DNA from 2 places in the Klebsiella sp. WOUb02 genome. Region 1 is predicted to be linked to the other one. Evidence: predicted binding sites of a transcription regulator. Region 1 holds the regulator's gene; the other holds the start of a gene.
What was found. Region 1 encodes PhoB, which activates phosphate uptake and scavenging genes when phosphate is short. Its sites were predicted from a motif close to CTGTCATAAAACTGNCNNAT; they were not measured.

Region 1 (4,522 bases):
GGCTGATAAACATGGCCGGCGCAATAACGCGGGACGAATTATGCCACCAGTTGCGGGTAAAGCTTAATACCACCAGTGCGATACACGGCGGATAGATAGCCGTCAGCACCGGGATCGAAATCTGAATCAGGTGGCTCAGCCCGAGGTTAGAGACCGCCATCGAGAAGATGCCGAGAATAAACACCAGCGAGCGGTAGGAGAGCGGCAGGTACTGGGCGAAAAACTCCGCGCAGGCGCAGGTCAGGCCAACCGCGGTAACCAGGCAGGCGATGAAAATCAGCGCCGCCAGCATAAAGCTCCCCGCGCCGCCGAAGGTGTGCTGGACGTACGAGTGCAGAATCGCCGCGCCGTTGGCCGACTGATCGACCAGGGTCGCGCTGTCGGAGCCGAGGCGGAACAGGGCCAGGTACAGCAGCGTCAGGCCGACGCCCGCCATCAGGCCGGCCCACACGGTATAGCGGGTCAGCAGGCGCGCTTCCGTGACGCCGCGAGAGCGGGCGGCGTTAACAATGACGATCCCGAAGACCATCGCGCCGAGGGTGTCCATCGTCAGATAGCCGTTGACGAAACCGTTTGAGAACGGCGCGGTACGGTAGGCTTCCAGCGCGTTGCTGATCGGCCCCGCCGGCCAAATAATCGCCGCGACGGAGAGAATAATCAGCGCAATGATTTTCAGCGGCGCGAGGAAATTGCCGACGGTATCCAGCAGCTTGCCGGGATATAACGAAACGAGGATCACCAGGGCAAAATAGATAACGCTGTAAATCAGCAGCGGCATCGCGCCTTCGCCGGTCAGCGGAGCAATGCCCACCTCAAAGGAGACCGTCGCGGTACGCGGAGTCGCGAACAGCGGACCCACCGCCAAATAGCAGACCACGGCCAGCAGGATCCCCGCCACTTTACCAATCGGGGTGCTCAGGCTTTCAACGCCGCCGCCGACTTTCGCCAGCGCCACGACCGTCAGCACCGGTAAACCCACGGCGGTGATCAGAAAGCCGATAGCGGCGGTCCAGACGTGTTCACCAGCCTGTAAACCAACCATGGGAGGGAAGATGATGTTGCCTGCGCCGACGAACAGCGCGAAGGTCATAAAGCCCAGCGCGATGATGTCGCGAGATTTTAACTGATGGGTCATAAATTCATACTGCCTGTGGATGTGGTGGTGTTAAACGGAAAAATACCGTGCCTTCCCTTAGGGATGATACAGCGGCTATTGCCGGAAACTCAGCGAGATATGCTCCCGAAGCGGCGTGGGAAAGAATTGTTTTTTGAATTACCACGCAAAAGCAGTCTGTCTACGACTGCTGGGGCGCAATTTAAACGCTTATAACGTTTTAAAGCAAGGCGGGATCGCAAAAGCAGATGATTATGCTAAGTCTTAATTTATATCCAGCTCTATTGACCATAATGAAGGAAAACATATGGCTAATCATGCGAACAAAAAAGCAGCGGACGTTCGTTAATTACGCAGCGGAAAATTGACTGCAAACGAAAATGACCAGCCGAAGCTGGTCATTGACAAGTTATGTTGACAGCGCGGCGGCTAGCCGCTTTTTTTGGCAATTAAACGTTCCGGCAGCAGGAAGCTAAACCGCGTGCCTTTGCCGGGCGTACTCTCAATATCCAGCCGGCTATCGTGATGATTGACCGCATGCTTGACGATCGCCAGCCCCAGGCCGCTGCCTCCGGTTTGCCGCGAGCGCGCTTTATCCACGCGATAGAAGCGCTCGGTGAGCCGCGGAATATGCTCGGGCGCAATCCCCGGGCCGTTATCCTCGACGCTAAACAGGGCGCCGTGCGGCGCTTTCTGCCAGCTGACGGTAACCTCCGTGCCCTCCGGAGTATGACTAATCGCGTTATACACCAGATTTGAGATCGCGCTGCGCAGTTGCTCTTCATTGCCGAGAACCTGCAAAGACTCGTCGACCACAAAGTGCAGGATATGCTTTTTCTGGCTAAGGGTTTGCGCCTCGCGCTCGACAACCCGCAGCATCGTCGGCACGTCGATTTTGTCGTTCATCGCCAGAACCGGGGCCGCTTCAATACGCGACAGCGTCAGCAGTTGTTTAACCAGCCCCTCCATGCGCTGGGTCTGCTCGCGCATGGTATGCAGAGCCTTTTCCCGCGTCACCCCTTCCAGCACCTGCTCCTGCATCATCTCCAGATACCCCTGCAGCACCGTTAGCGGCGTGCGCAGACTCGTGGCTGACGTTGGCAAAAAAGTTGCGCCGCGCCCCTTCAAGCTGGTGCATCTGCGTCACGTCGCGCGCCACCATCAGCATCTGCTTGTCGCTGTAGGGCATCACGCGGATTTCCAGATGGCGCGAGTTATTAAGGACCAGATTGAGCGGTTTGCTGAAGTCCTTGCTTTTTAGGTAGCTGGCGAATTCAGGGTAGCGCAGGAGGTTAAGGATGTTTTGTCCGCTGTCGTCCGGCCAGCGCAGATTGAGGATCTGCTGTGCGAGGCCGTTACACCAGAAGATCGCCCCCTCCTCCGTGGTTAGCACCACCGCGTCGGGCAACGACTCCGCTCCGCTGCGAAAGCGTTTGATCAGGCTGCCCAGCTCGCGCCGGCGCTTTTTATTACGCATCTGCATCTGATGGAGGCCGTACAGCAGCGGTTCCCAGCTGCCGCTTCCCGGCGGTGGCGTCATGCTGCGGTCTACCCACAGCCACCACGAAAGACGCAGTAAATTCCAGAAATGCCAGATAAGAAGTCCGGTCACCGCCGCCAGTAAAAACCACGGTAAATGACCAAATACCGCCCCGAGAATCAGGGCCGGGATACAACATAAGAAAAGCTCAAGCGCCAGCCTTTTCCATGACAGCCGTTCCAGCACGGTTCACACTCCTGTCGACATTCAGAAACGGGCGGAGAAACGATATCCCGTGCCGCGAACCGTTTGTACCATCCGGTCATGGCCACTCTGTTCCAGCGCTTTACGCAGACGGCGAATATGCACGTCTACCGTTCGGTCTTCTACATACACGTTAGTCCCCCAGACGTGATTCAGCAGCTGCTCGCGGCTGTATACGCGTTCCGGGTGGGTCATAAAGAAGTGCAATAGCTTAAACTCGGTCGGCCCCATATCCAGCGGGTTTTCGCCGGTCATCACGCGATGGGAGGAAGGATCGAGGCTCAGCCCCTGCATTTCAATCACCTCTTCCACCGCCATCGGGGAGATTCGCCGCATCACGGCTTTGATTCGCGCCACCAGCTCTTTCGGCGAGAAAGGCTTGGTGATGTAATCATCGGCGCCGGTCTCCAGGCCGCGAACGCGATCTTCCTCTTCACCGCGCGCGGTCAGCATCACGACCGGAATATCGCGGGTCATCGCCTCACGCTTAAGCTGCTTAATAAACTGCAGACCCGACCCGCCCGGCAGCATCCAGTCAAGGAGAATCAGATCGGGCCAGGGTTCATTGAGTTGGTTCACCGCGCTGTCAAAATCTTCCGCCTCGACGGGCTGAAAGCCGTTTTGCTCCAGAACAAAACAGACCATTTCGCGAATTGGAGCTTCATCTTCAACGACCAGAATTCTTCTCGCCATTATTTACCCTGTGTTTTTTAGCCATCAGTATAGAGTGCGGCGCCATTATGCGTCAGTTTTGTGACAGATTTATGAAAAAAAGGGGCGTATGACGATCGAGGATTTTGCATTGTGACACGCACTTAACTCCCTTTCCGTCAATGGTATACTGGCGGCAACGCTCTCAGGCTACGGAATATCTATGCGCATCATTCACACCTCTGACTGGCATCTCGGACAAAACTTTTACAGCAAAAGCCGCGCCGCTGAGCATGCGGCCTTTCTCGACTGGCTGCTGGCCAGCGCGCAGGAGCACGAGGTCGATGCCATTATCGTCGCCGGCGATATCTTTGATACCGGCTCGCCGCCGAGCTACGCCCGCGAGCTGTATAACCACTTCGTGGTTCAGCTTCAGCAAACCGGCTGTCGGCTGGTGGTGCTGGCGGGCAATCATGACTCGGTCGCCACGCTGAATGAATCGCGCGACATCCTGGCCTTTTTAAAAACCACGGTCGTGGCTAACGCCGGCCACGCCCCCTTCGTTCTGCCGCTGCGCGACGGCGCGCCGGGGGCGATATTCTGTCCGGTCCCGTTCCTGCGCCCCCGCGAGCTGGTCACCAGCCAGGCCGGGCACTCCAGCGGTGAAAAGCAGCAGCTGCTGCTCACCGCCATCAGCGACTACTATCAGCAGCAGTACCAGCAGGCCTGCGCCCTGCGCGGCGACCGATCGCTGCCGATTATCGCCAGCGGCCACCTGACCACCGTCGGCGCCAGCAAAAGCGACGCGGTGCGCGAGATCTATATCGGCACCCTCGACGCCTTCCCGGCCAGCCATTTTCCCCCTGCCGACTATATTGCGCTGGGCCATATCCACCGGGCGCAGATCGTCGGCGGCTGCGAGCATATCCGCTACAGCGGCTCGCCGATCTCCCTGAGCTTCGATGAGACCGGGAAAAATAAAAGCGTCAATCTGGTGACCTTTACCGACGGCC
Region 2 (4,522 bases), on a different replicon from region 1:
GCTGCACAAAGGCTTCCGATGAGTTAACGATATGACATGGCACGCTGCCCGGCGGCAAATCGAAGTTCTGCTGCAAAAACGCCTGGTGCATATCGTCGAGATGATCGAAGGCCACCACCGGCGCTTTGAGCAGCGCCGAGCGGGTTACGCCGTTGGGAAAATAGCGTTGCGCAAACTCTTTCGAGGCGACAAACAGATAGTCCAGCGCCCCGAGCTGATCGACCAGGCAGCTTGGCAGCGCCTGCGGCTGGATACTGACCGCTCCGACCACCTCGCCGCGGCGCAGGCGCTCCTGGGTGCGGGTTTCGTCTTCCACCTGCAGATTCAGGCGAATAGGGGAGTCGGAAAGCACGCTGGAGAGCGCCGGCAGCAGCCAGGTCGCCAGGCTGTCGGCGTTTACCGCCAGCGACAGCAGCAGCGGCGTCGAGCCGGTTTGTTCATCGCCCAGCCACTCCTCTTCCAGCAGCTCAACCTGGCGCAGCAGGGCCAGCAGCTTCTGCCCCTGCTCGGTCGGACGCGGCGGTACGGTACGCACCAGCAGCGGCTGGCCGAACATGTTTTCCAGCTGTTTAATACGCTGAGAGACGGCGGACTGTGTAATGCATAGCTTCTGCGCGGCGCGCTCAAACCCACGTTCTCTTATCACCGCGTCCAGCGCTTGTAGTGTTCTGTAGTCCGGTCGTTTCATTGCTCTGGCGTACCCCCATAACTTTTCATTAACTTGCACTATGACATAAATTTCTTTTTGATGAAGACGAAAATAGTCTGCTCAGATGTGTGATCCCCGTCGCAGGGACAATAACACCCCCGATGTTCTATAATGCGCCTCAGGTATTCACATCTCGGACCATAACCATGACGCAAGATGAACTGAAGAAAGCAGTAGGCTGGGCGGCATTGCAGTATGTACAGCCGGGCACCATCGTGGGAGTCGGCACCGGCTCCACGGCCGCGCATTTTATTGATGCGCTGGGCACAATGAAGGGGCAGATTGAGGGGGCCGTTTCCAGCTCCGATGCCTCCACCGAAAAGCTGAAAAGCCTGGGCATTCCGGTATTCGATCTCAATAGCGTCGACCGTTTAGGTATTTACGTGGACGGTGCGGATGAGATCAACGGCCATATGCAGATGATTAAAGGCGGCGGCGCGGCGCTGACCCGCGAGAAGATTATCGCCTCGGTCGCGGACAAGTTTATCTGTATCGCTGACGCCTCCAAGCAGGTCGATATCCTCGGCAAATTCCCGCTGCCGGTAGAAGTTATTCCTATGGCTCGTAGCGCCGTGGCGCGCGAACTGGTGAAGCTGGGCGGCCGTCCGGAGTATCGTCAGGGCGTGATCACCGATAACGGCAACGTCATCCTCGATGTTTTCGGCCTCGAGATCCTCGACGCGATCGCGCTGGAAAATGCCATTAACGGTATCCCAGGCGTCGTGACCGTGGGGCTGTTCGCCAACCGTGGCGCCGATGTCGCGCTGATCGGCACCGCCGATGGCGTCAAAACCATCGTAAAATAATCCGCTCGGAGGGAGCGAATCGCTCCCTCGCAAATATTTTTTCGTCAGGATGAATTCGGTGACTTCTGTCACATTTATGCAACTAGCCTGAGTAACAATCTACCTTTCTTTCCCTTTCTGGTTTTTTGTCCTGCTATTTCCCTCTGAGTGATATTTCTTCAGGACGTCGACGCAAACGTTCATATTGCTGCGATAGTTTTTTTTGATATGTTGCTGGGATGAAGTGTCGTTCCGCACGACATCAGATAAGACAAAACAGGACGGGGAAATGGCTAAGGTATCACTGGAAAAAGACAAGATTAAGTTTCTGCTGGTTGAAGGCGTGCATCAAAAGGCGGTGGATAACCTCCGCGCTGCAGGCTATACCAACATTGAATTTCACAAAGGCGCGCTCGATAACGAAGCGCTGAAGGCCTCGATCCGTGATGCCCATTTTATTGGCCTGCGTTCCCGTACTCATCTGACGGAAGAGGTTTTCGCTGCCGCAGAAAAGCTGGTCGCCGTCGGCTGCTTCTGCATCGGTACCAACCAGGTAGATTTGGACGCGGCGGCTAAACGCGGTATCCCGGTCTTTAACGCCCCGTTTTCTAACACCCGCTCCGTTGCCGAACTGGTCATTGGCGAGCTGCTGCTGATGCTGCGCGGCGTCCCTGAAGCGAACGCCAAAGCGCACCGCGGCGTGTGGAACAAACTGGCGGTCGGCAGCTTTGAAGCGCGCGGCAAAAAGCTCGGTATTATCGGCTACGGCCATATCGGTACGCAGCTGGGCATTCTGGCCGAATCGCTGGGGATGCACGTCTATTTCTATGATATTGAAAGCAAACTGACGCTCGGTAACGCCACCCAGGTACAGCATCTCTCCGACCTGCTGAATATGAGCGACGTGGTGAGCCTGCACGTGCCGGAAAATGCCTCCACCAAAAATATGATGGGCGCGGAAGAGCTGGCGCTGATGAAGCCTGGCGCGCTGCTGATCAACGCCTCTCGCGGCACCGTGGTCGATATTCCGGCCCTCTGCGCTGCGCTGGCGAGCAAGCATCTGGCGGGCGCGGCAATTGACGTCTTCCCGACCGAACCGGCGACCAACAGCGATCCGTTCACCTCGCCGCTGTGCGAGTTCGACAACGTGATCCTGACGCCGCATATCGGCGGTTCTACCCAGGAAGCTCAGGAGAACATCGGTCTGGAAGTGGCGGGCAAGCTGGCGAAGTACTCCGACAACGGCTCAACCCTTTCCGCGGTTAACTTCCCGGAAGTGTCGCTGCCGCTGCACGGCGGCCGCCGTCTACTGCATATCCACGAAAACCGCCCCGGCGTGCTGACCGCAATCAACCAAATCTTTGCCGCTCAGAGCATCAACATCGCGGCGCAGTATCTACAGACCACCCCGCAGATGGGCTACGTGGTTATCGATATTGAAGCTGACGAGGACGTGGCGCAGCAGGCGCTGCAGGCGATGAAGGCGATTCCGGGCACCATCCGCGCGCGTCTGTTGTTCTGATTAACTAAAGGATCCCTGCGGGGATCCCTTTAACCTATGCATAAAACTCTGCTTAATACCGGCGTTTTGCTCCTGCTGCTGATCCTGGCATGGACAGGATTTGGCACTCATGACCGCCTCACGTGGCTGATGGAAGTGACACCGGTCATTATCATCGTTCCGCTGTTGCTGGCGACGCGTTCGCGCTACCCGCTCACGCCGCTCCTGTACACGCTTATCTTCTTTCACGCCGTTATTCTGATGGTGGGCGGGATGTATACCTATGCCAAAGTGCCAATTGGTTTTGACGTGCAGGCGTGGCTGAACCTAAGCCGCAATCCGTACGATAAACTTGGCCACTTTTTCCAGGGGCTGGTGCCGGCGCTGGCGGCGCGGGAAATACTTATCCGCGGCGGCTACGTCCGCGGGCGCAAGATGCTGTCATTTCTGGTGTGCTGCATCGCCCTGGCCATCAGCGCGACCTACGAGCTGATTGAATGGTGGGCGGCGCTGGCGATGGGGCAGGGGGCGGATGATTTTCTCGGTACCCAGGGCGATCCGTGGGACACCCAGTCGGATATGTTCTGCGCCCTGCTGGGGTCGCTGGCGACGATCTTCCTGCTAAGCGCCCGGCATAACCGGCAGCTGAGGGCGCTCGACGGCAAATAACCTACGACGGCCACTGCCACAGTTTTGACGGCGTAACCACCGCGGGCAGCGGGATATCCCACGGCTCCGCCGGCAGCGCGTCGACCTGCTGGCAATCGTGGGCGTAGCCGACGGGCTGCAGAGGATACTGCCGCCAGTTTTGCAGCGTCCTGTCGTAAAATCCCCCCCCCATTCCCAGGCGCTGGCCGAGCGCGTCAAAGGCCACCAGCGGCGTAATCAGCACATCCAGCCGGGAGAGCGGCAGAACGTCGCGCACGTCGAGCTTTGGTTCGTGAATTTTCAGGCGGTTTATCACCAGCTCGCTTTGCGGATGGTAGTGCAAAAACAGCAGGTTTCCCGGGCTGAAAGGGTGGAGCACGGGGAGATAGACGCGTTTTCCCGCCCGCCACAGCTGTTCAATCAGCGGTTGGGTATCCAGCTCGCCGTCAAAGGAAAGAAACAGCGCCACGGTTCGCGCGAGGTTCACCGGCGGATAGGCCATCATGCGGTTCGCGCCAAGCCCGGCGAAGCGGGCCTGCTGTTCGGGCGTCAGCGCGCGTCGAAGCTGGCGGATGTGCTGGCGAATCTGCGGTCGGGTTAAACGGGGATCGGAAACTTGGGTCATGAGAGATCGCCTGATTTGGCATTATCACGTCACAGCGTGAGCCGGTTGTGCATGTAGCGTAGTGTAATACAGAGTAGATGAAATGCTAAAAGTGAAGTCGTAAGAAATGAAGCGCGAATAAAGAAGGGAATCTCCGAGATGCCGCCGCAGGCTGTAACCCTTGAACCCTTGGTTCAAGGTGAATGCGTCGTCACAGTTTTAAGGCTTCTCGGACGAACCGAGCATGCTCACCAACCGTGGAGCGCCACATTCTT

Region 2: serA (phosphoglycerate dehydrogenase) is a predicted target of PhoB. The motif match lies at 1,579-1,598, and genes of this name have one in related genera.

Annotation. Positions count from the first base shown of each region.
Region 1 is NZ_CP170110.1:2,534,413-2,538,934, forward strand. It holds gene brnQ (branched-chain amino acid transporter carrier protein BrnQ) at 1-1,135, opposite strand, end outside; partial or broken gene phoR (phosphate regulon sensor histidine kinase PhoR) at 1,544-2,840, opposite strand; gene phoB (phosphate response regulator transcription factor PhoB) at 2,862-3,551, opposite strand; gene sbcD (exonuclease subunit SbcD) at 3,733-4,522, shown strand, end outside.
Region 2 is NZ_CP170106.1:299,634-304,155, forward strand. It holds gene argP (DNA-binding transcriptional regulator ArgP) at 1-688, opposite strand, end outside; gene rpiA (ribose-5-phosphate isomerase RpiA) at 856-1,515, shown strand; gene serA (phosphoglycerate dehydrogenase) at 1,784-3,016, shown strand; gene ABOC21_RS03590 (DUF2238 domain-containing protein) at 3,053-3,664, shown strand; gene ABOC21_RS03595 (5-formyltetrahydrofolate cyclo-ligase) at 3,666-4,268, opposite strand; RNA gene ssrS (6S RNA) at 4,395-4,522, opposite strand, start outside.